Regions from separate parts of the Nostoc sp. NZL genome, predicted to be linked through region 3. Evidence: predicted binding sites of a transcription regulator. Region 3 holds the regulator's gene; each other region holds the start of a gene.
What was found. Region 3 encodes HrcA, which represses chaperone genes, less so after heat shock. Its sites were predicted from a motif close to TTAGCACTCNNGANTCNNGAGTGCTAA; they were not measured.
Positions count from the first base shown of each region.

Region 1: the regulator HrcA is predicted to act here: its motif matches at 5,304-5,330, upstream of groL (chaperonin GroEL).
Region 2: the regulator HrcA is predicted to act here: its motif matches at 4,795-4,821, upstream of groES (co-chaperone GroES).

Region 1 is NZ_WBKL01000115.1:1,991-9,952, reverse strand. It holds gene F8R90_RS15485 (GUN4 domain-containing protein) at 1-666, opposite strand, end outside; gene F8R90_RS15480 (hypothetical protein) at 686-1,615, opposite strand; gene F8R90_RS15475 (hypothetical protein) at 1,828-1,992, opposite strand; gene trxA (thioredoxin) at 2,207-2,524, opposite strand; gene fabG (3-oxoacyl-[acyl-carrier-protein] reductase) at 3,116-3,862, shown strand; gene F8R90_RS15460 (MraY family glycosyltransferase) at 4,122-5,204, opposite strand; gene groL (chaperonin GroEL) at 5,363-7,036, shown strand; gene corA (magnesium/cobalt transporter CorA) at 7,467-7,962, shown strand, end outside.
Region 2 is NZ_WBKL01000104.1:9,068-17,029, forward strand. It holds gene F8R90_RS14690 (DUF6439 family protein) at 1-166, opposite strand, end outside; gene F8R90_RS14695 (hypothetical protein) at 211-573, shown strand; gene asnS (asparagine--tRNA ligase) at 576-1,967, shown strand; gene F8R90_RS14705 (NIL domain-containing protein) at 2,727-3,035, shown strand; gene F8R90_RS14710 (response regulator transcription factor) at 3,112-3,789, opposite strand; gene F8R90_RS14715 ((2Fe-2S) ferredoxin domain-containing protein) at 4,119-4,577, opposite strand; gene groES (co-chaperone GroES) at 4,843-5,154, shown strand; gene groL (chaperonin GroEL) at 5,242-6,876, shown strand; gene F8R90_RS14730 (hypothetical protein) at 6,973-7,413, shown strand; gene F8R90_RS14735 (MinD/ParA family ATP-binding protein) at 7,425-7,962, shown strand, end outside.
Region 3 is NZ_WBKL01000177.1:13,018-20,979, reverse strand. It holds gene F8R90_RS26885 (cytochrome P450) at 1-507, shown strand, start outside; gene F8R90_RS26880 (thioredoxin family protein) at 542-1,132, opposite strand; gene F8R90_RS26875 (hypothetical protein) at 1,264-1,818, shown strand; gene F8R90_RS26870 (hypothetical protein) at 1,941-2,474, opposite strand; gene F8R90_RS26865 (exopolysaccharide biosynthesis protein) at 2,503-3,126, opposite strand; gene F8R90_RS26860 (ABC transporter permease) at 3,404-4,186, shown strand; gene hrcA (heat-inducible transcriptional repressor HrcA) at 4,216-5,346, opposite strand; gene F8R90_RS26850 (rhodanese-like domain-containing protein) at 5,792-6,124, opposite strand; gene F8R90_RS26845 (DUF3352 domain-containing protein) at 6,282-7,940, shown strand.

The DNA of each region.
Region 1 (7,962 bases), on a different contig from region 3:
CTTATTAATAATATAAAGGTCATGACGAGGAAATCTTTTTATTTCTCCATCATCTAACCAGCTTTCTTCTTCACGCTCACATATTTTGAGCATAGTACAGTAGGTTTCTTTATCAGCTTCCTGCCATTTTTGTTCTGCTAGGAATTCCTGCAATTTTCTGTAATCAATACCAGAAGTATGAGATACAAGAGTTAATTCTGTTGCCAATTGAGACAGATGTAACTGCACATCTGATAAAGATTTAATAATTGATGTTTGCGAATCTGTCTCCACAACTTGAGATGGCAATTGAGATATTTGCTCTTTAATTTGAACTAATTCTTCGATAATTCTATAATTCGACTTTTGTTCATCAGTCATAATTTCTTTCAAAGCTTGTAGTTCAGCTTGAGCAGCTAGTGAGGCTTTTTGAGTCTCAGCTAAATTTATCTGAGCTTTTATTGCCGTTTCTTCAGTATTTGCCAATCGTTCCTGCATAGTCTGAAGCTCAGATTTTAATTCCTTTATTTCCGTTTGAAAGCTTGCAAGATTTGATTCAATATTATGCAAATTATTATTATTTGCTTTCATATCCTGCAACTCTTCACGGCTACGCCTGAGTTCTTCAATTGCTTTTTCGTAATAACCTAATGGTGTTTTCCAGCTATCATTACCTGCTTTGAACATAAATAAAAGTTTGTTTATTTTATTGATTATCTATTAAAAATATTTGTGAAGACTTATACTCTAATATGAAATTATTTTCAAAGTCATAATTGTTCATTATTCTACGCCAAAATTTACAAAGCAAACCATATTTTATCCAGTTTTTAATAGCTCGGTTTTTCAATTCTGGAGAATTTCTTACTAAAGCAGCCATCATAGCGGCATTTTGTTGTAATTGTCCATAAATCTTTAATACCTCGTCAATAGATGTTTTCTCATCTAGCTTACTCAGTTCATAGCACTCGCTTAACTCATAAAGCTCAATATCAGAAAATAGACCACCCGGCTTCCATGCTATTTTGAGCCTTTGTCTACATTTATCAAGAGGACTGGGTAAACCGTGAATTAAATATTTTTTTAACTCATTCCGAATTAGTTCAAGTTTGCCATCTATGAGTTTGGATATTTTATCAACTATTTGATTAGCATCTTGAAATAACTTATTTTCCAAATATTCTATTCTCTGCAAACTCTGCTCAATGCTGTTTTGAGACAAGCTAATCGCCTGCATTACAGCTAATGACATTTGATTAATTCTGTTTTCTAGATAAAAATTAGTTTTACTAATAGTCTCCGTGAGGGCTTTTTCACGAATTTTATCTATTTTCTCCAGGTTATATTTAACTTTTTCATCTGCTGTATTCAACAGATATTCAATGTCAGCTTTAACCTTACTTTCTAATTCCTCAGTTCTTTCTATTGCATGATTAATGCTTTCTTGAGCTATATAATCAAGCTTGTCGGCTAAAGGATAAAGTTTGTCATCAAACAAGTCAGCTATTTCTTTACTACTCTCTCTTACAACTTCTTTAGCTGCACCTTCAAATTGTTTAACAAGGCTTCCAAATAGCCATCCCATCATTTCTTCACACCCTTTCACAGCATAATTAGCAAGCAGATATCCTCCCAAAAATAACACTCCTTTTTAGGAGTGTCGAGGATAAAATAATTACTAATAAATAAGTAGAAATTCGGTGGACGATTATCGAATAATATTGGTGTTTTACAAAAATATAGTTGCTTTGTCCAAAATCTGTTGTCCAAAACTAGTGCAATCAATCGCTACACTAAAAACAAAGTGAATAACCCTAAGCCCATCGTAGGCATCGCCCTACAGATAACCTAATTATTTCTTTTGCCTGATTTACCAGCTTGATTTGAAAGTTGGTGCTTTTGTATAACCCGCTCAATCTGGCCAGTCACCGCATTTATTCTATGTTGAACTTTATCAAAATCAATATTTACCCAAATATAGGATTTGTCAGGCCTTTCCTGCTTCTTACTCATAGATTGCTTTGCTTGTCAAGATATTTTGTTATATCTATACAATATAGCCGCCTCAATTTCTAAACTACTTTCTCTAGACGTATAAGTAGATATGCTTAACATTTACTTAAGATTTTACTCGGTGATTTGTAGGGCTACAGCTAGCTGTGCGCCCCACTAAAAAAGACGCGATCTTTCGCGCCTCTGGCAGCTAAAATCCAAATTATTAATGGTATTAAATCTTTGTTTGTAGATATTGAACCAGCTGCGGTGCTTGCATCACTCCCTCTATCCGATCCACAGGCTGACCCTGCTTAAACAGTACTAAGGTTGGGAGAGAGGCAATTTTATACTGCGTGGCTAAATCAGTGTATTTTTCCGTGTCAATTTTGACAATTCGTAGGCGATCCTTGAGTTGGGCATTGACTTGCTCTAAAATTGGCACCATCATTTGGCATGGGCCACACCAGTCAGCGTAAAAATCTACTAATACAGGTACATCAGAAGCAGACAGCATCTCTTCAAAGCTGTTAAATTGCTTTTTAGTTGCCATGTGACAGACACCGATTTTCAATTGTTTGTTTCAATAGTAATTCTTAGAAAATAAAATCGGTATAGGTTTATGGGTTTTTGTTGGGAAAGGATTAGATTAGTCAATGTAGATTGATTTACAAACAAAAATCTTAAATAATTATAATAAAATATATATATTATTCTCGTTTGTGTATATGCATTAGATATGTATTTAAACTTATGCTGACCAATCAAATAACTAACTATACAGGGCATTCACGAAAGTAATGTCTACGACGGTTGTAGCTGCAACACTTCCTAGTCTATGCAGTCGGGCGATGACGACAGGCTACTCGGCATCCCAGCTATAAATTAAATCAACAATAAGTAAGTTGGCACAATAAAATCAAACTATATGAAGAAAAATGAACAAGGGTTTTAACCCTTATAACTATTGCCTCTTGCCTTATCCCCGCGACAATTATTTACGCCGATTTACTTGTATTGCTTCAAGTTATTCATCTAGATAACAGAGAAATAACTATAGATATTTGATCGAGACAATATTCAGATGTTCCCTAAATCACCCTAAGATAATTAGCGCGGTATTTCTAAGATTGAGGAACATTAAATGACACTATTACAAGATAAAGTCGCAATTGTCACAGGTGCATCACGAGGAATTGGCCGAGCGATCGCAGTTGAATTAGCCACACAGGGAGCGATCGCAGTTGTCAATTATGCCAGTTCGAGTGCAGCTGCTGAGGCAGTTGTTACAGAAATTACAAATGCGGGAGGTCAGGCGATCGCTATCCAGGCTGACGTTTCTAAAAGCGATCAAGTAGACGCACTAGTTAACGCCGTCATGGAAAAGTTTAGCCGCGTGGATATTTTGGTCAATAACGCAGGTATTACGCGCGACACACTGCTTTTGCGTTTGAAGCCAGAAGATTGGCAAGCTGTGATAGACCTTAATTTAACTGGTGTTTTCTTATGTACACGCGCCGTCAGTAAAATCATGCTGAAGCAGCGATCGGGACGGATCATCAACATTACCTCCGTTGCTGGGCAAATGGGCAACCCAGGTCAGTCTAATTACAGCGCCGCCAAAGCAGGTGTAATCGGATTCACCAAAAGCGTTGCCAAAGAACTAGCTACACGCGGTATCACCGTTAACGCCGTCGCGCCTGGATTCATCACCACCGACATGACCAGCGATCTCAACAACCCCGAAGATATTCTGAAATACATCCCCCTCGGTCGCTTCGGTCAGCCCGAAGAAGTCGCTGGGATGGTGCGTTTCCTCGCTGCCGATCCCGCCGCCAACTACATCACCGGACAAGTCTTTAACGTCGATGGTGGCATGGTGATGGCCTAAATAGTAATTTTCGTAGCGTGCGTTAGCCTTCGGTGTAACGCACCGATTTTATCTGGCGACTGAAGTTGCAACGACACAAGCAAAGTGCACCTGCGCGAACTCAGGGCAATTGAATTTTCAATCTAAAATCCAAAATTTAAAATCTAAAATTAGATCAAGGCACAATTGTGTATGACCGAATAGCCCGTCATAAATATCGCTGCCATACAGAGAATAATCCATAGTAGGGCTAGCATTGCAATGCTCACCCTACAAGCAACTAAGGCTGTTGGCGTATCCTTTGCCAAACAGTAAAACCCAAAAGAAGGATAATGCTACTGGCGGTAGCCAGCATCACAGCCAAACTCATGCCTTGTATTCTCATTGCCAGCAAGTTGAAAACTAAGGTAATTGACCAAAGCGTGAACGCAGCATGGCGCTGGGAGAGTCCCCAGGCAAGTAAGCGGTGATGCAGGTGATCTTTCCCTGGAGTACTGAGAGGGTTATTTCCTGCTAGTAGCCGCCGCACAAATACTTGAGTGGTGTCTAGCACTGGTAACAACAGAAATAAAACCGTGGGAATTAGTGCATAAACTGTGTTTTGTTGCAGTTTGCCTAAAATACTAGTTGCTGCCAGCACATAGCCGAAAAAGTATGCTCCGGCATCACCCATAATAATCCGTGATGGATGGAAGTTATGGCGCAAAAAGCCTAGTGCTGCACCCCCCAAGGCTGCAAGTACCAAGATTGCCGCTGCACGATTGTTAAATTGGGCTGCAACCCCCAACAAACTCATGGCGGTAATAAAGCTGATTCCTCCTGCCAAGCCATCCATACCATCCATCAAGTTGATGGCGTTGGTAATTCCTACCACCCATAGCACGGTTAGCGACATGGACAGGAGCGAGTCAATGGGTGTACCAAACATAACTTGGACACTAATGCCATTAGCTACTAGCAACAGTGCCGTAACAATTTGCGCCCACAATCGAACAGAGGGCGGTAAGCCGAACTGATCGTCGATAAAGCCCACAAGGACTAATATCGAACCCCCCAACAGAATAGTGAGCACCTGAGCCAGTACATTTTGCAGTTCGATAGGTCGTAAGAGGCTAGCTAATACCAGCGCGGCAATCACACCTGCGTAGATAGCTAGCCCCCCTGCATTGGGCAAAGGTTCTCGATTGAGCCGTCGTGCGTTGGGTTGGTCCGCCCAACCTACCCGCAAGGCGAATTTGCGTACTGTCGGAATTAAACGCCACGTTACAAGCCAAGCCAAGAGAAACGTAAATACTACCGCCAACCAGCCGGTGCCGCTAGGGTCGGCAATACCAAGGAACTTAAGGGAGTTGTCTAGATTCATCTCCCAATTCAAGCATTACTGCCTGTATCTAATATGAGCATCACCTGTATATTAATCAATTTTTTTTATTTCCATTTGTAACTTGAGCCGCTTGGAAGATTAGCACTCTTGCTCTGTGAGTGCTAAATTGTCTAATGGAAGCGCTAGAGAAATAAAACATGGCGAAAATTATTGCATTTGACGAGGAATCGCGGCGAGCTCTAGAAAGGGGTGTTAACGCCCTTGCCGATGCCGTAAAAATCACCTTGGGGCCCAAAGGTCGCAATGTCCTTTTAGAGAAAAAATTTGGCGCACCTCAAATTGTCAACGATGGTATCACTGTTGCCAAGGAAATTGAATTAGAAGATCCTTTGGAAAATACTGGTGCAAGACTCATCCAGGAAGTGGCCTCAAAAACTAAAGATGTCGCTGGGGATGGTACAACCACTGCCACAGTTTTAGCACAGGCCTTGATTCGGGAAGGTTTGAAGAACGTCGCGGCAGGTAGTAACCCGGTTAGCTTGAGACGCGGGATCGACAAAACTATTGAGGCACTGGTAAAAGAAATTGCCAGGGTAGCCAAGCCAGTAGAAGGAAGTGCGATCGCTCAAGTTGCAACTGTCTCTGCTGGTAACGATGAAGAAGTTGGCCAAATGTTAGCCCAAGCAATGGAAAAAGTCACCAAAGATGGTGTCATTACCGTTGAAGAATCTAAATCCCTCACCACAGAACTAGAAGTAGTTGAGGGGATGCAGATTGACAGGGGTTACATTTCACCCTACTTCGTCACCAACAACGAGCGGCAAATAGTCGAATTTGAAAACGCCCGCATCTTGGTTACTGACAAAAAAATCAGCAGCATCCAAGATTTAGTACCAGTGTTGGAAAAAGTCGCCCGTTCTGGTCAGCCCTTGCTGATCATCGCGGAAGATGTCGAAGGTGATGCTTTGGCAACTTTGGTAGTGAACAAAGCGCGGGGTGTACTTGCTGTGGCTGCAATTAAAGCGCCTGGCTTTGGCGATCGCCGCAAAGCTTTGTTAGAAGATATTGCTATTCTCACCGATGGACAGTTGATTTCTGAAGAAATTGGCTTAAGCTTGGATACCGCTTCTCTAGAAGCGCTGGGAACTGCTCGCAAAATCACTATTGACAAAGAAAGCACCACCATTGTAGCTGGCAGTGTCACTAAGCCAGAAGTACAAAAGCGGATTGCTCAAATTCGCAGGCAGTTGGAAGAAACCGATTCTGAGTACGATCAAGAAAAACTGCAAGAACGCATCGCCAAACTCGCTGGCGGTGTGGCAGTGATTAAAGTGGGTGCGGCAACCGAAACCGAACTCAAAGACCGTAAACTGCGGATTGAAGACGCGCTGAACGCTACTAAAGCCGCCGTGGAAGAAGGTATTGTTCCTGGTGGTGGAACGACCTTAATTCACTTAGCTAAGACGGTAGAAGCGATTAAAAACAGCTTAGAAAACGAAGAAGAAAAAATTGGGGCTGATATAGTCCAACGAGCGCTAGAAGCTCCCTTGCGTCAAATAGCAGATAACGCTGGTGCAGAAGGTTCTGTTATCGTCTCAAAAGTCCGAGATAGCGACTTCAACATTGGCTACAACGCTGCTACCGGAGAATTTGAAGACTTGATCGCTGCCGGGATTATCGACCCTGCCAAAGTCGTGCGTTCAGCTTTGCAAAACGCTGGTTCCATTGCTGGTTTGGTCTTAACCACCGAAGCGATCGTTGTTGAAAAGCCGGAGAAGAAATCCGCCGCTGCTGCCCCTGATATGGGCGGTATGGGCGGTATGGGCGGCATGGGTGGCATGGGCGGCATGGGCGGCATGGGCATGTTCTAACTTCTGCTCACCCAGATAAATATTTTTTAAGCAGTTTGTCTTGCCAAGGCAAACTGTTTTTTTATACTGACCATTGCTGATTCAGAAGCAATATGTTATCTGTATTGCTGGTAACTCACTGAACACAAATAAACTTACAGCAGTTTTCATCTATTTAAAGCACACGTATTGTCGGGGTACAGCATTGCTTTGCCCTTACAACTGAAAATAGCTGTAATTATGAAACTTTTCAGTGCTTAGTTATGAGTACAACTAACTACCAAAAAAATGTTGATGACCAAATTAGCAACCTAAATAATTGCTTAATCTAGAAATTGCCCTCTTTGTATTAATTTTTGTAAAATTGTGTGTAAGTTATCAGTTGCTACGAGTCAATTATTTTTACTCAATGACTAATAACTAATAACTAATAACTATTAGGTAATATTGCATGGCACGAAAACTGCGTCGCCTTCCCAAAGTAGTAAATAGACCATATGAAGATGAGTTCTATCACCAACCAGGGACTATACCTGGAACCATTTTTATTGATGCAGATGCTCCACCACCGATAATTTTCTTGATTGACTATAATCAAACCAATTTCATCCATAAACAAATAGTAACTCCAGAAGAATGTATCCCATATCTTGATAGCGAATCAATTTCTTGGGTAGACGTACAAGGTTTAGGCAGTCAAGACATATTACAACGATTGGGTAACGTTTTTGAGTTACATCCTCTAGTTTTAGAAGATATAGTTAATGTACCGGAGCGTCCTAAAACAGAGGATTATGAAGACCAATTGCTATTCATTGCTCGCATGGTAGTACCAAAGGAAAGAACTTGTGGTTTTCACAGCGAACAAGTGAGTTTGATCTTAGGGAAAAATTATTTGTTGACAGTACAAGAAGAACCAGAACATGATTGCTTTGAAGCGGTGCGAT
Region 2 (7,962 bases), on a different contig from region 3:
CAATAGCTGCCGCCACTTGTTCATTAGCGCGGGAATTGCGGTTAGACTTGAGGCGATGCCAATCGTTAGGGGAAATGCTCAGTCTTTCCATGAGGGCTTGAGCTAGTTCCAGAGTACTAAGTTCATTCAGTTGACTGGTTTTCGGCAGCTGGGTAGATTGGGACATAACTATTGGCACATTTGCATTTACTTCTACTGTACTACTTGTAAATGAAGCCGCCTAAACAATCACAGCCGTCAGCAGAAAATCAAGAACCAGATTTTGAACAAGAATTAGAGGAAGTAGAGCGATCGCTCCTATCCTTAAAAGAACGTTACGATCAAGTGCAACGCGATCGCCAACAACAGGCACAATGGCAACAGCGCCGCGATCAACTAAAGCACAATAAATTTCAGACACCAGAAATCAAAGCAGAGTTACGGCAAATTCAACAGCAGTTGGAAATGCTAGAAGTGAACTTAGAAAGCCAGTTATTTTCTTGGCGTAGCCTCAAAAAACCTTTCTGGCAAGTCGTCCGCTTTGGTGGAATGGGCGTTATCATAGGCTGGATATTAAAGTCTTGTGCTGGATAAATATGGTAAATCGACGGATTGCAGAAATATTGCGAAGTGGTCAACCTGACGAGTCCCTCCAAGTTCAAGGCTGGGTACGGACAAAGCGCGAGTCCAAGGGGTTTGCTTTTATTGAAGTCAATGACGGCTCATCACTAGCTAATTTGCAAGTCGTCATTAATCAAGATTTGCCAGATTACGAAGCTATATTGAAAAAACTGAATACAGGTGCTGCTGTCGAAGTTACAGGGGTACTAGTGGCTTCTCTTGGTAAAGGACAACGAATTGAGTTGAAAGCCGAGTCCGTGAAAGTTTATGGAGAAGCTGATCCCGATACATATCCCCTGCAAAAGAAACGCCATTCCTTTGAGTTTCTGCGAACCATTGGACATTTGCGATCGCGCACTAATTCCTTTGGTGCAGTTTTCCGCGTCAGAAATGCTTGTTCGACAGCAATTCACCAATTTTTTCAACAAAGAGGCTTTTTGTGGGTACACACACCCATCATCACTGCTAGCGATTGCGAAGGCGCGGGTGAATTGTTTAGCGTTACCAGTCTAGATTTAAAGAATATTCCCCGCACAGAAAACCAAGCAGTAGATTACAGCCAAGACTTTTTTGCTAAACCCACATATTTAACAGTTAGCGGCCAGTTGGAAGCAGAAGTAATGGCGATGGCGTTTAGCAACGTCTACACCTTTGGCCCTACCTTCCGTGCAGAAAATTCCAACACCTCCCGCCACTTAGCAGAATTTTGGATGGTTGAGCCAGAAATGGCTTTTTGTGACTTAGAAGGCGATATGGATCTAGCTGAGGCGTTTCTCAAACACATTTTTCAATATGTGTTAGAAACTTGCCCAGAAGATATGGAATTTTTCAATGAACGCATTGATAAATCTGTGTTGGCAACAGCCGAAAATATTATTAATAATCAGTTTGAACGCTTAACTTACACAGAAGCCATCAAACTCTTAGAAAAAGCTGATGTGAAATTTGAATATCCTGTAAGTTGGGGTTTAGATTTACAATCAGAACACGAACGCTACCTAGCTGAACAATTATTTAAAAAGCCTGCGATCGTTACAGATTATCCAGCGCAAATCAAAGCATTTTATATGCGCTTGAATGACGACGAAAAAACTGTCCGTGCAATGGATATTCTCGCACCTAAAATTGGCGAAATTGTCGGCGGTTCTCAGCGTGAAGAACGCCTAGAAGTATTAGAACGCCGTGTGTTAGCGCAGGGGTTAAAGCCAGAAGATTTGTGGTGGTATCTTGATTTGCGTCGTTATGGTACTGTTCCACATGCAGGTTTCGGGCTAGGTTTTGAACGACTCGTGCAATTTATGACGGGTATGGGAAATATTCGTGATGTGATTCCTTTTCCGCGTACACCACAAAGTGCTGAATTTTAGTTTAAATTTTAGACCTCTTATCGCCTCTACACAAACCTATTCCGTCTGCGCGGATTAATAAAAACATTGAAACCCGCGAATGCGGGTTTTGTTTGTATGGTCACATATTTTCTAAAACGATTAATTAAAATTAAGATTTTTGAATCTCCTCTTGTAAAACTTCAATTTGCTCAACAGATAATTCCGTAACTTGAGCAATTTGCTCTAAACTTATTCCAATTCGCAACAAATTTAAAGCCAACTTTCTTGTTGTTTCTGCTTTGCCTTTAGCTTGTCCTTTCGCTTCGCCTTCTTCTAAAATTTGTTGATAAATGACTGATACAGGTTTTGGACAATTGGGATTTATAAAATAGGTAATTACACAGAAGTAAATATCCTAAAAAATCGATTTTTATCGATATCTAAAAAGAGCGATAAATCTATAAGGTTCTATTAATAGAGTTCCCTAAAATTTTTACATAGTAACATATATAGCAGTTCTCACTTCAGTATTAAATTTCATACATAATAAATTAGGGTTACAACAATTGTTGTAACCCTACAGATTCGCTATATTCAATGTGCTCGAAAGCCCTTATAGAATAACAATTAACCTCATAACTACCGAATTATGAGCAATTCTTCACATTTACTACATCTAGATTAATGGTTTGCAAAGGTAAATACTTTCTTGCTTGCCTACGTGGGATAAGTGACGCTAGTGTTAAAAGAATTGTGCAAAGTAAAACCTCCATCCCAGAAGTCGAGTAGGAAGCTAGAATGGCAATTCCAAATAAACAAGTAAAATCTAATACTGATATTTTAGATAATAGACGCACCCAAACTCGCATCCAAGTTCGCATTCCTAAAGACTTGCATGAGGAACCAGTCATTTCACGACTGGTTTCTCACTATGGGGTCATAGTCATTATTGCTGATGCTCAGGTAAGCGCAAACGTGCCACAATATAGCTGCTTCGATCTGGAACTGCGAGGTACTGTTTCCCAGATTGAAAGCGCCCTAACTTACCTAGATGAACTGGATTTAGAAGTTTTGCACCAATCCAGCCCTGAAGAAGATGGTTGGTAGATTTAGTTAGGAGTTAGAAGTTAGGAGTTAAAAAATTCATAATTCATAACTCCTAACTGTTAACTATTAACTTTGTTTAAGCCATTTGATTTTCAATCGCCCACCGCGCTAGTTCAGTGCGGTTGTGGAGATTGGTTTTGCCCAACATATTGGACACATGGCTTTCAACTGTGCGCTGACTAACATTTAGTTCTTCAGCAATTTCCCGGTTAGCTAAACCCCTAGCGACAAACTGGACTACCTTCAGTTCAGTTGGGGTTAATTGCACATCGAAGGGAACTTGGATACGGGAACCGTTTTCGCCTCCTTTTGCTTGGTGTTCTTTCCAACGGATAGTTTGTTTCAGCGAGGATTCAACTTGCGCTACGAGTTCTTCTGGTTCAAAGGGTTTGACCATATAAACATCAGCACCTTTATTCAGACCCTTAACTCGGTCTGCACTTTGTCCCTTAGCTGAAAGGAAAAGAACCGGAATCCAACTGGTGCGTTCGTTTTGCCGGACTTGTTCCACAAAAGTATATCCGTCCATTTCCGGCATCATCACGTCGCAGATAATCATGTCTGGAACATCTTGCTCTAAAATTTCCAGAGCTTCACGTCCATTTTCGGCGGTGATGACTTCGTATCCCCGGAATTCTAAGTAATCCTTCACCAGCAAGATGAGGTTAGGGTCATCATCAATCAATAGAAGTCGTTTGTGATCTTTCATGCTGGGCTCTTTCATAGCAGTGGCACTTGTCGCGCTTCGGTCCATCAAAGTCTTGAATATTTATCCTCTATGGTGGGTTATTTGGAGATGTTGTCCTTTTTCCTACTTAACTTGCCTTTGCTGTCTCGAAGTCTCAAAAATGCCGAGCACTTTCAAGAGACTGGTAGCTCGATAGCAAAAGTCCAGCAAGGATACGTATAGCAGTAGTATCTATAATGCGCTATTATATATCGCATTGAAAGTGGCGGGCGAAAAAACACTGATTAAATAATAATCCTTCTGACTCACAAGTAAGTATTGGCTTAAAGATGACCCTACCTCAAAACCAACCCGCACTTTCTTAAAGCTTACTGCTGTACCATATCCTTCGGTTGTTAAGCCTCTATGAGGTGTTCACAAGAAACTAGGGAAGTTTCTGGCAAAGGATGGGTTAAAAATGCATATTCTTCTACCACCTTATTGCCTATTAAGTGTTCTTGGATGATCCGCTCAATAACTTCCGGGCTTGCTTGGCGATACCAGACACCATCAGGGTAAACCACCATTATGGGTCTAGAACAACAAACGCGCAAGCACTTGGCTTTAGTTCTATAGACGCAAATGGGATGACTCTGTTGCGGCTCATCAAGTTTTAACTCTTTAAGCTGCTTTTTTAAGTATTCCCAGGATTCCAGACTAGCTCGTTTTGAGCAGCAGTTAGCAATTGTCTGGTCAGCGCAAATAAAAATGTATCGCTGAATTTTTGCAAGTCCTAAAATTTCTACGCAATTACTCAGGGCTTTATGTTCTAGAGATTTAGTGGCTTTGGGGATTTGATGGCTGGACTGGATCACTGTATTGTTACTTATCGAGCGGCTCCCTGATTACAGTTCTATAACAATTTCCAAGCTTTGCAAATAAAGTTGACCATAAAAAAATATTCGGAACTTACGGAACAGACCCTGAAAGATAGAAATAATTAAGCATTTATACTTAAGTACATCTATGAGCCTCTAGTTCGGGAACCCGTACTCAAAGAATTCTTGCCATCGGACGCTACTTTTCGGTAGATTAGCACTCAGGAGTCGAGAGTGCTAAACTCTAAGGGAAAGAAATAATATGGCAGCTTTATCTTTAAGCGTTTCTACAGTTAAACCTTTGAGCGATCGCGTTTTCGTAAAAGTGAACGCCTCTGAGGAAAAGACCGCAGGTGGTCTGTATTTGCCCGATACCGCCAAGGAAAAGCCACAGGTAGGGGAAGTAGTTGCCCTTGGTCCTGGTAAGCGTAACGATGACGGTAGCCGTCAAGAATTGGAAATTAAAGTCGGCGATAAGGTGCTGTACTCTAAGTACGCTGGCACTGACATTAAGCTCGGCACCGAAGAATATGTACTGCTTTCTGAAAAAGATATTTTAGCAGTCGTTATTTAGTGGGCAATGAGGAATAGGGAAGAGTTTTCCCGATACCCAATGCCCAATTCAAGAAAAAATTGACCTAATCCCGGAATTTAGACACCTATGGCAAAGCGCATTATCTACAACGAAAACGCCCGTCGCGCCTTAGAACGAGGCATTGACATCCTGGCTGAGGCTGTAGCTGTTACCCTTGGCCCCAAAGGTCGTAACGTAGTCCTAGAAAAGAAATTTGGTGCACCGCAAATTGTTAATGACGGTGTAACGATCGCCAAAGAAATCGAATTAGAAGACCATATTGAAAACACTGGTGTAGCTCTGATTCGTCAAGCTGCTTCTAAGACCAATGATGCTGCGGGCGATGGCACCACCACTGCTACCGTTTTAGCTCATGCGATCGTCAAAGAAGGCTTGCGCAACGTTGCAGCTGGTGCTAACGCAATTTCCCTGAAGCGTGGTATTGATAAAGCTACTGCCTTTTTGGTAGACAAAATCAAAGAACACGCCCGTCCGGTGGAAGATTCCAAAGCCATTGCCCAAGTTGGTGCGATCTCGGCTGGTAATGACGAAGAAGTCGGTCAGATGATTGCCCAAGCAATGGATAAAGTGGGCAAGGAAGGCGTAATTTCCCTAGAAGAAGGGAAATCTATGTTCACCGAGTTGGAAATCACTGAAGGGATGCGCTTTGACAAAGGCTACATCTCTCCCTATTTCGCTACCGACCCTGAGCGGATGGAAGCGGTTTTTGATGAGCCTTTCATACTGCTGACCGATAAGAAAATTGCCCTAGTACAAGACCTCGTACCAGTGTTAGAGCAAGTAGCTCGTGCTGGTCGTCCTTTGGTGATTATCGCCGAAGATATTGAAAAAGAAGCTTTGGCAACCTTGGTAGTAAACCGTTTACGCGGTGTGCTAAACGTGGCTGCTGTTAAGGCTCCTGGCTTTGGCGATCGCCGCAAAGCACTACTAGAAGACATTGCTGTTTTAACTGGTGGTCAACTAATCACCGAAGATGCTGGTTTGAAGCTAGATAACACCAAGCTGGATAGCCTGGGTAAAGCTCGCCGGATCACCATCACCAAGGACAGCACCACAATTGTTGCCGAAGGTAACGAAGCTGCTGTTAAGGCTCGTGTAGAACAGATTCGTCGTCAAATCGATGAAACCGAATCTTCTTACGACAAAGAGAAATTACAAGAGCGTCTTGCTAAACTCTCTGGTGGTGTTGCTGTAGTGAAAGTGGGTGCAGCAACCGAAACCGAAATGAAAGACAAGAAGTTGCGCCTAGAAGACGCTATCAACGCTACCAAAGCTGCTGTGGAAGAAGGTATTGTTCCTGGCGGTGGTACAACTCTGGCTCACCTTGCTCCTGAATTGGAAGTTTGGGCAAAGAGCAATCTTAAGGATGAAGAGTTGATTGGTGCGTTGATTGTCGTTCGCGCCTTACCTGCACCTCTGAAGCGGATTGCTGAAAACGCCGGTCAGAATGGTGCTGTGATCGCTGAACGCGTGAAAGAGAAAGACTTCAACGTTGGCTACAACGCTGCGACAAACGAATTCGTCGATTTGTTAGCTGCTGGTATTGTTGACCCTGCTAAGGTGACTCGTTCTGCTCTGCAAAACGCTGCTTCGATCGCTGGTATGGTGTTGACAACCGAATGTATTATAGTTGACAAGCCTGAGCCTAAGGATAGCGCTCCTGCTGGCGCTGGCGCTGGTGGCGGCGACTTCGATTACTAATACTCTGTAGTTCCATAATAAAACAGCTGCTTCCCTTGTGGAGGCGGCTGTTTTTTTGTGTCAAGATTCAGGTGTTTCAAACGAGAAAATAACGAAATGGAAGATTACCAAGCTGCTTTTATGCAACGTCACCTTGATACTGAAATTTTATGTAGAAAAGAATCGGAAAGAAGAGTAGCCGCTATGCACTTTGGAGGTGTAACCATTGAGTGTTTATTAAAAGCAATGATTTTTGCTACCTTAGCAAAGGGTGCAACTCAGGAATGGAAGACAGATTCTACTAATCCTGGGCATACTATTACTAATCCGGGACATAGTTACATAGAAGCGTTAAATCGGCACAATCGACTTAAATCTAGAATTGCTAATTTTCCTGAAGTGCGAAAATGGCTTAATGAAGTGGAAAATCCAAATAGCCAAAATTTTATAGATATGCGTTATTGTGGCCTTGAGCCTGATGATGAAAGTTACAAGCGCTGGTTAAAAGCTTATCAGAATCTCAAGGGGTGGTTACAAAAGCAAGCTACTCAACTTTAAAGAGGTGTCAAATGCAAGAAAATTGGCAGGTTTTGCTAAAGAAAGAAATTACAAACCAATATGTGCATAATTCACAAGAATGGGTTGATTTAAATATTTCTACATCAGGTTTATTGAATTTGACTATTGTAAGCGATCGCTTTATTAATTTATCTATTCCTCAGCGGAAAGAACAAAGTTTTAATTTACTTAAATCACAAGTTCCTCATTTATCTCCTGGGTTTATTTCCTTATATACACCTCAAGAAGCAGATTCACTAAATCTTTCAGCACCGCAGGCTTTTAATACAGCTTCAGTGCGAACTTGGCAAGATTTAGCAATTCAAGCAGCAAATCCGCAAAATCAACCTCAACTTCCCCAGGCTGAACCCAGTTTACCCAGAACTGTAACCTTTTATTCCTTTAAGGGAGGAGTCGGTCGAACTACTGCATTAACCCATGTTGCCTCGATTTTGGCAATGCGTGGTCTTAAAGTCGTAGCTGTGGATTTAGATTTAGAAGCACCTGGCTTGAGTACGGCATTCAACCTCAAGCCACAACCAAAGTATG
Region 3 (7,962 bases):
GCTGCCCGTGCAGAACAACAGCAGCTAGGGTTCATAGAACCGCTTACTCAAGAAAACCTCAAGCGAATGACCTACCTAGAGCAAGTTCTCAAAGAAGTTCTACGGCTCACCCCTCCAGTGGTTCGCAGTGGATCTAGAGAGGTGATTGAGGCGTGCGAGTTTGGTGGGTACTTAATTCCCAAGGGCTGGAATGTACATTACCAAATTCAGGAGACTCATCAAGATCAGAATATTTATACTGAGCCTGAACGTTTCGATCCGCAGCGCTTTGCTCCTGAACGGGCTGAGGACAAACAAAAAGTCTTTAGCCATATTCCCTTCGGTGGTGGTATCAGAGAATGTTTAGGTAAAGAGTTTGCCAAACTGGAAATGAAGTTGTTTGCAGCCTTGTTAATCCGTAACTATGAGTGGGAACTGCTCCCTGGACAAAATCTTGAGAGGGATCTATTACCGTTTTCTCGTTCTCGTGATGGCTTAAAAGTAAAATTTTGTCGGCGATCACATTAAGTCCGCTCCGAACTTCAGTCGTCGGTTATTTTTGCTAATTTACCACTTGGCTGCCATGACTGCGGGGGTCATCTTGACTAGCCGTTGGTGCTACTGGGGCTGAAAATTTGGAAACTTTCCCGCTAGCTTTAGCATAAGGAAGAGATGCACCAGTCACTAAAGCTTCTAAGTTGCTAGCCATAATCGTCCGGGGTTGATCGCCGATTGCTTGGGCTATGGTTTCCCCTTGCTGACTCAAAAATACAAAATGGGGAATCCCATCTACCCGATATTTCAACATTTCGGGTAGCCACTTGGTATTATCCACATTCAGCATGACAAAATTCATCTTGTCAGCATACTCTGTTTCCAGTTGAGTGATATCTGGTGCCATTTTCTGACAGACAGTACACCAATCAGCATAAAACTCTACTAAAGATGGTTTGCCATTGCTGATTGCTACTTCTAACGGTGTGGACGAATCGCTTAATTTAGCTAGAGTTGCCGAGGTTGTTTCAGTTCGTAATCCTAAAACGAGGGCAACGCTAAGAGCGATCGCTACCATTACAATTAAAAAGTTTCTCAAACGCTTCCCTAATGTGGATTCAGACTTATCGGGGGAATTAACAGGTGAATCAGTACTCATAACAGAATTATTAAAACTTATTAAGCAATTTCTTCTTCAGTTTAGCTGACTCCAAGCGCTCTTTAATACGTAATTGGATACCCAAAATGGGTATTACAAATAAATACTTTAGATGAAATAGGTTCTAAAAGATGATTTTAAGCTTCAGAAATACCAGTGCTGTGTGTGCCGTATTTTTACTATTCAGTGTTGGCAGTTTTCACAAGTCAGCCATAGCTACTATAAATAACCAGTCTCAATTGATAGCACAGCACAGTAAAACCTCACCACACCCAGTTTTTAAATCTATTCTGCCTAAATTAAAGCAAAAGACTCAAATTAAGATTTTATTGCCGAAGTTTATTCCTGAGTCGGATGGAGAAAATCCAATTTACGCAATTATAGAAGCTGCTACGCAAAAAAAGTACGAAATTTTACTGGGTTTCAGTCCCGATTGTACTGGTGGAACTGCCTGTCGTTTGGGCATTGTTTCTGCTGAAGCTCTAACCCGCAAAACACCGCGCCTTACTGGTAAACCTGTATCCTTAGCTAAGGGCATTACTGGCTATTTTGTGGATTTTACTTGTGGTGCTAATTGCTCAGATGCTACCTTGACTTGGAGACAACAGGGTGTGCAATATATTGTTGGGTTGAAAGCAGGCGATCGCACTTCTTTGGTAAAAATGGCTAATTCTGCGATTAACTAATTCTGTGGGTTTCAGTAAAAAGCAAACAAGCGGTAAGTTTTGTAGCAGCGTCTAAATCTCTGTTACAAAACTGAATTACGAATTACGAATTACGAATTACGAATTACGAATTATTTTAATCCCTAGCTAAGGTCAGAGTCTGATTTTACTTCCCAGCGAAACAGCCGTGGCAATTGAGATACATCTATGGCGTAGTTAACAATCCACAGCACTAATTCAAAAACCAACAAATATCGTACCCACTGCAACTCGCTTTTGGAATCCAAAAGTGTCAAACCCTCATACAACTGCCAGAAGCGGTAAGGCAGGTATATATAAGGTACCATCACCCACACTACATTTTGCAACTGTCTGAGTGTTACTCTCTCAGAGATGATTTGCAACCCTAATACGATAAAATACCAACCAAGCACAGTTAACACACTGCGATCGCCCCACCAGACACCCCACAAAAGCATAACTACTAATGGCAGCAGTACTCCTAGCAGTTGCACTGAGCCAAACCAGATTTTATACCAAGAGGGAAATGGTAGAGGTAGAGTATAAGGCTTTGTCTGTTTCCACCCCCAATTTACAACCACAATAAAAAGTGTGGCAATTAGGAAAAAGAGGAGATTTTCTAAGAACAGATAGAGGTTGGTGTTTAAGGGAGCCATCGTGATATTAAGTAGTATTTTTGCTATTTCAACGACCTAGCCAAGTCTTGATGATGTCAAGAAGACTGGAACCACCCCAAACCAATGCCAAAAGTATGGAAGTAGTTAAAACTGCCCCCAGCACACACATAACTAAACCACCCAAGCTAATAGCGCCATCATCTTCCGATAAGCCAAAGCTAGTTACAAAAATTCCCATTGCTGGTAGGGTATTAGTTCCTGGAATCGGAATCATCATAGAAATTGCCATTAAGGCGATCACTATACCAATGGTCACTCTACCTGGTAAAGTAGTACAGATATAGCTCAGACGAGGACGAGCGATCGCTTCAATTCTTTTTAACCAAGGAATCCCTGCCTTCAAAAATCCCTGAACTGTTGTGAGTTGGATAGGATGATTCATCATCCGTTTGGGTAGCCAGGGGGTTTTGGCACCGGCGATTAGCTGTACCGCTAATAGGAAAATCAGGATGCCGAAAGGGACTGAGTATCCTGGTGCTGGAACTGGCAAAGCTGAAGGTAAAGACAGGATAATCAGCAAAAATCCAAAAATTCTTTCTTTTGCTAATAGTAAAATCTCTGCCAAAGTTACTTTTGAGGGTCGATCTTCCTCAAAAAAATAGCGTTGTAATTCGTTAGATAGTTTAGCCATATATCACCAGGATTTAGCAAAATTTAGTAAATAAATATACCAATTAACAAGCCAGATTCAGCAAAGATAATTGCTCATACCTCAAAGTAGCCGAGTGATTTCATTAGTTCTGGTAAATCCAGATCCATAGAATTTCTTACCTTTCAACAATAGATCCACAACATCTTAACGTTTAGCAATTTTCCTGAATAAAAAGTAATATTAAATTTCCTTAAAGTTATTGTGTAAATTATGGAAATGTCATGACAGATGGAACTTATTGGGATAAGGGTGCAAGATGCAAAGATATTTGAAAGTACTAAGACTATTTTGGAGTGCTGCGATCGCAGCAGAGTTAGAGTATCGGATTAACTTTTTCATAGCTACCCTCAGCAGCTTGGGAAATCTTGTCGGTAGCCTTTTTGGACTATTCTTGTTTTACCGGACTGGCTACACTTTTAGTGGTTGGTCATGGGAAGCAGCTTTAGTAGTTCTAGGACTTTTTACCTTACTACAAGGCTTTTCTGCTACTTTTCTGGCATCGAACTTAAATCGCATTGTCCGCCATGTCCAAGAAGGCACTTTGGACTTTATATTATTAAAACCTATCCGCAGTCAGTTTTGGCTTTCCACCCATACCCTTTCACCTTGGGGAATGCCGGATCTAATTTTTGGTAGTGTTATTATTGGCTACGCGGGTAAACGCCTCGGTGTAGGGATAGACGACTATCTACTTGGTGTGCTGCCATTATTGTTCAGCTTGGTGATTCTGTACAGCCTGTGGTTTATGCTGGGAGCGATGAGTATCTGGTTCGTCAAAATATACAACGTCACAGAAGTTTTGCGTGGTTTGTTGGAAGCTGGACGATATCCCATTGCAGCATATCCTACTGCTTACCGTTTTTTCTTCACCTTTGTGATGCCAGTAGCATTTTTAACTACTGTCCCAGCCCAAGCGCTATTGGGTAGGAGTGAAATTAGCTGGTTGATAGGTGCGGCAATATTGGCAGTAGTGCTGTTTTTCGCTTCTACTTGGTTTTGGCGGTTTGCGTTGCGATTTTATACCAGTGCTTCGAGTTAGAGACATCACCTGATACGATTAATCCCTATTTAAGGATTGAAATAACTAAAAGCTTCTGAGAGATAATCAGCAGCAGATGCCACGACTGCGATCGCACTTTCATAATCTAGACGCGTTGGCCCCAAAACTCCTACACTTCCTACTGGTATCGAACCTCGGCGATAGTTGGAAGAAATCAAGGTGCAGGTACGTATCGGTTCTAGTGGGTTTTCTGCGCCAATGCGAACCGTTACCCTTGACTTACCTACATCCTCCTGCTCTGGTTCCTCAAATATTAATCGCCATAGTTGGTCTTGTTCTTCTTCCAGCAGGTGGATAATCGTTTGTACTTGCTGCAACTGGGAAAATTCTGGCTGGCGCAAAACTTCTGACACACCCCGAACCATAATTTGTGTTGCAGTCGGCGCATGAGTCCGACGAGTCAATTCTGCAACTGAATTTTTCAAGAATTCCCCGTAGCGTTGGAACTCCTGATCTAGTTCGCTCCAGTTGAGGTTGGCTAATTCCAATAGACTTCGCCCCCGCAAGTGGCTATTCAAAAAATTAGAAACAATCTGCAACTCGCGATCGATTACCTCTGAATCCCGTTGTGTTTCCTCTGGTGTTGGCGACAAATCCATCAACTTGGAATGTGTCTCATAACCATCGGTCACTACAATTAACATGATCCGCCCCGCTTCAATTTGCACTAATTGCAGATGTCGCAATAGTGCTGTAGTAGTTTGCGGCATAGTAATCAAGCTAATGCAACCACTCAAGGTTGCTAAAATTTGTGCTGCTCCTTGCAATAGAGTTTCTAAACTCCAATCTTCCCACTGGAGGCGGTTTTGCAGTGCCAACTCTACTTCTCGCCCTAAATATTCTGTTCGCGTAGCATCTGTCTGCGACACACTGCGCGAACGCAGAGAAGGGGTAATTAACTGGTCAACATAAATGCGGTAACCTGAGTCAGAAGGTATTCGTCCGGCAGAGGTGTGTGGTTGGTAAAGTAACCCAGACTTTTCTAAAACGCCCATCACATTGCGAATTGTCGCCGAGCTTACACCCAGATCGTACTCCTCGATCAAAGCCTTTGAACCAACAGGCTCTGCCGTAGCAATGTAGTGACGTACAGTTGCCCAAAGTATATGCTGTTGTCGATTTGTTAACTGGACTTCCATAGGGTATGTTTTGCTAGAGGCAAATTTTAATCAAACTCTGGAAAAATTTCTGGATTGATCGAAACCAAAGAATATTAATAGTTTATTAAGATAACAAATTATACAACTATATTGTGATAATTAATTTTAAGGTTCAAGTACATAACTTTTTAAAAGTGCGCTTTCAATAGAATCTAGGCTTTTGCAGCAATAACTGAGGGTTTGAATTGACAACATCCTTTTTGCTTTATCTTTGCATAATTCTACACTTATAAAAGTATTGTGGGATACGTACTTTTGCGGTGATCGCAGCTAAGATCGGGGTCGAAAAGTTCTGTAAGATATATAACCAGTAGATAAACTTACAAGCTTTCCTAGCAAGCCCCTAAAATGTGGTGTTATTTTCAGCATACCAAAAGCCAGATGGAAGAGTAAGTTCCATCTGAGTAATGCACCTAAACACTAGTTAATACTGGGGAATTGAATGGTCTACTAAGACAGAATAAGCATCAATACCACCTGAAATATTTTGCACATTTGTAAAACCTTGAGCAATTAACCACTGGCACATCTGGGCAGAGCGGATGCCGTGGTGGCATAGTACAAGGGTTTCAGCTTGGGGATTGAAGAGGTTAGGGACTTGATCTCCCCAATCGGCAAATTGGCTCAGGGGTAGATTGACAAAGCCCTCAATGCTAGCAATCTCCAATTCTTGTGGTTCACGTACATCTACTAACTGAATACTTGCATCACCAGAAGAAAGACGTTGTGCCAGTTCTTGTACACTAATCTGGTTCATGGGTTAACTAAAAGAATTCCCTATAAACAGTCCTAATCCTATTTATGGTGGCAGAAAATCTCTGCCTTTGCATGAGTATCCATTCTCAAGAAGGCTGATAAATCCTGGTAGGCTTTCTGCTTAAATGGCTGTAAACCGTCTTTTTTAAAGGTTTAATGTGAATAGGCAACGCTCATTTATTGGTTTTATCGTAGCTGGTGCGATCGCACTGCTAGTAATTGCGATCGCTAGTTTTTACTGGTTTTTCGCCAAAAGTCCGGCTAACCTCATTGCTTCTACCTCCCAGCCTAATGCAGCCATATTGGTGTCGAAACTTTCCCCAGCAATGGTTTCATTGCTGGTGAACCCTGACCGTTTACAGGCGTTGGAGCGTGAAGGAGAACTATCTAAACTCAAAACCAGTTTATTCGCCAAGAGTGGTATAGATTACAAACAAGATATTCAACCTTGGTTAGGGAACGAAATTACATTAGCTATCACCACCTTAGATATTGATCGCGATCCAGAAAACGGACAGCAGCCAGGGTATCTATTAGCACTAGCAACCCAGAAACCAGAGAAAAGCCGCGAGTTTGTCGAGTTGTTGTTTTCCAAACGGGCGTTAGCTGGGGCAAACTTAGCTGTTGAACAATATAAAGGTATAAAGCTGATTTCTGACAACTCTCAACCAGAACAAGACTTGCTTGCAGGTGCTGTTGTCGGTGAAGGCTTTGTATTGTTTGCCAACGATCCTAAAGTGTTACGAGATGCTATCAATAATGTCCAAGCGCCCGATCTAAATTTGACTAGCTCCTCCGAATATCAAAAAGCTACCAAAGAACTGCCCAAAGGGAGTTTAGCTGTAGCTTTCTTGAATCTTCCCATCGTCGCAAAATGGCAAGGGTTAGAGCTGCCAGAACAAACCTATGACAGCGAAATCATTTCCCTGGCGTTGAACCCCAAAGGATTACTAGCAGAAACCACCTTTTTAACTTCAGCGGAAATTGTCCCCCCATCCTCACCACTGTCTAAACCTGTAGGAGCATTGCAATATATTCCAGCATCGGCAGGTTTGGCAATTTCCGGCTCAAATTTGAGTAATTTGGGTAACAGTGATTTAGCCAAACTCTGGAGACAAGCAACAGCAACTATATATGGTGGGGAAGATGTAGTTTCTCGGTTAGCAAAACCTTTAGCGGATGTTCAAAAACGCTGGGGCATAAACTTACCAGAGGATATTTTTAGCTGGGTACAGGGAGAATATGCCATAGCATTGTTACCTGATAAAGAACAAACAACCCTCCATTGGATTTTTGTGGTGGAAAAATCTGAGAGTGTAGAACAAGGCGTTGCTCGATTAGATGCGATCGCTTCATCCAACGGACTCAGCATTAATCCACTGAATATAGACAAGCAAAAAATCTCTGCTTGGACAGAGTTAACTACGGCTACTACAAAAGCAGATGTCAAAGAGCGGCCATCATTCAGTATTGAAACAAAAGTGCGAGGATTGCATACAACTTTAGGAAATTACGAAGTTTTCACATCTGACTTAGAGACGATGAATGAAATTCTCACAACCAAGGATAATTCCCTAATTGACAATGCCAAATTCCAAGATAGTATTGCTGCGATTCCCCTACCAAATCAAGGCTATATATATCTTGACTGGACAAAGAGTCAGAATTTGTTAGAGCGTCAAGTACCAGTTCTCAAGTTAGTAGAAGTTTTAGGTAAACCGTTTTTTGATAATCTGCGATCGCTCACAGTCAGTAGTTACGGAACTGACACGCGATCGCTCAAAGGTGGCGTTTTCTTCAAACTCAATAATTCGTGAGATTTTCACATAAGTTAAAAAT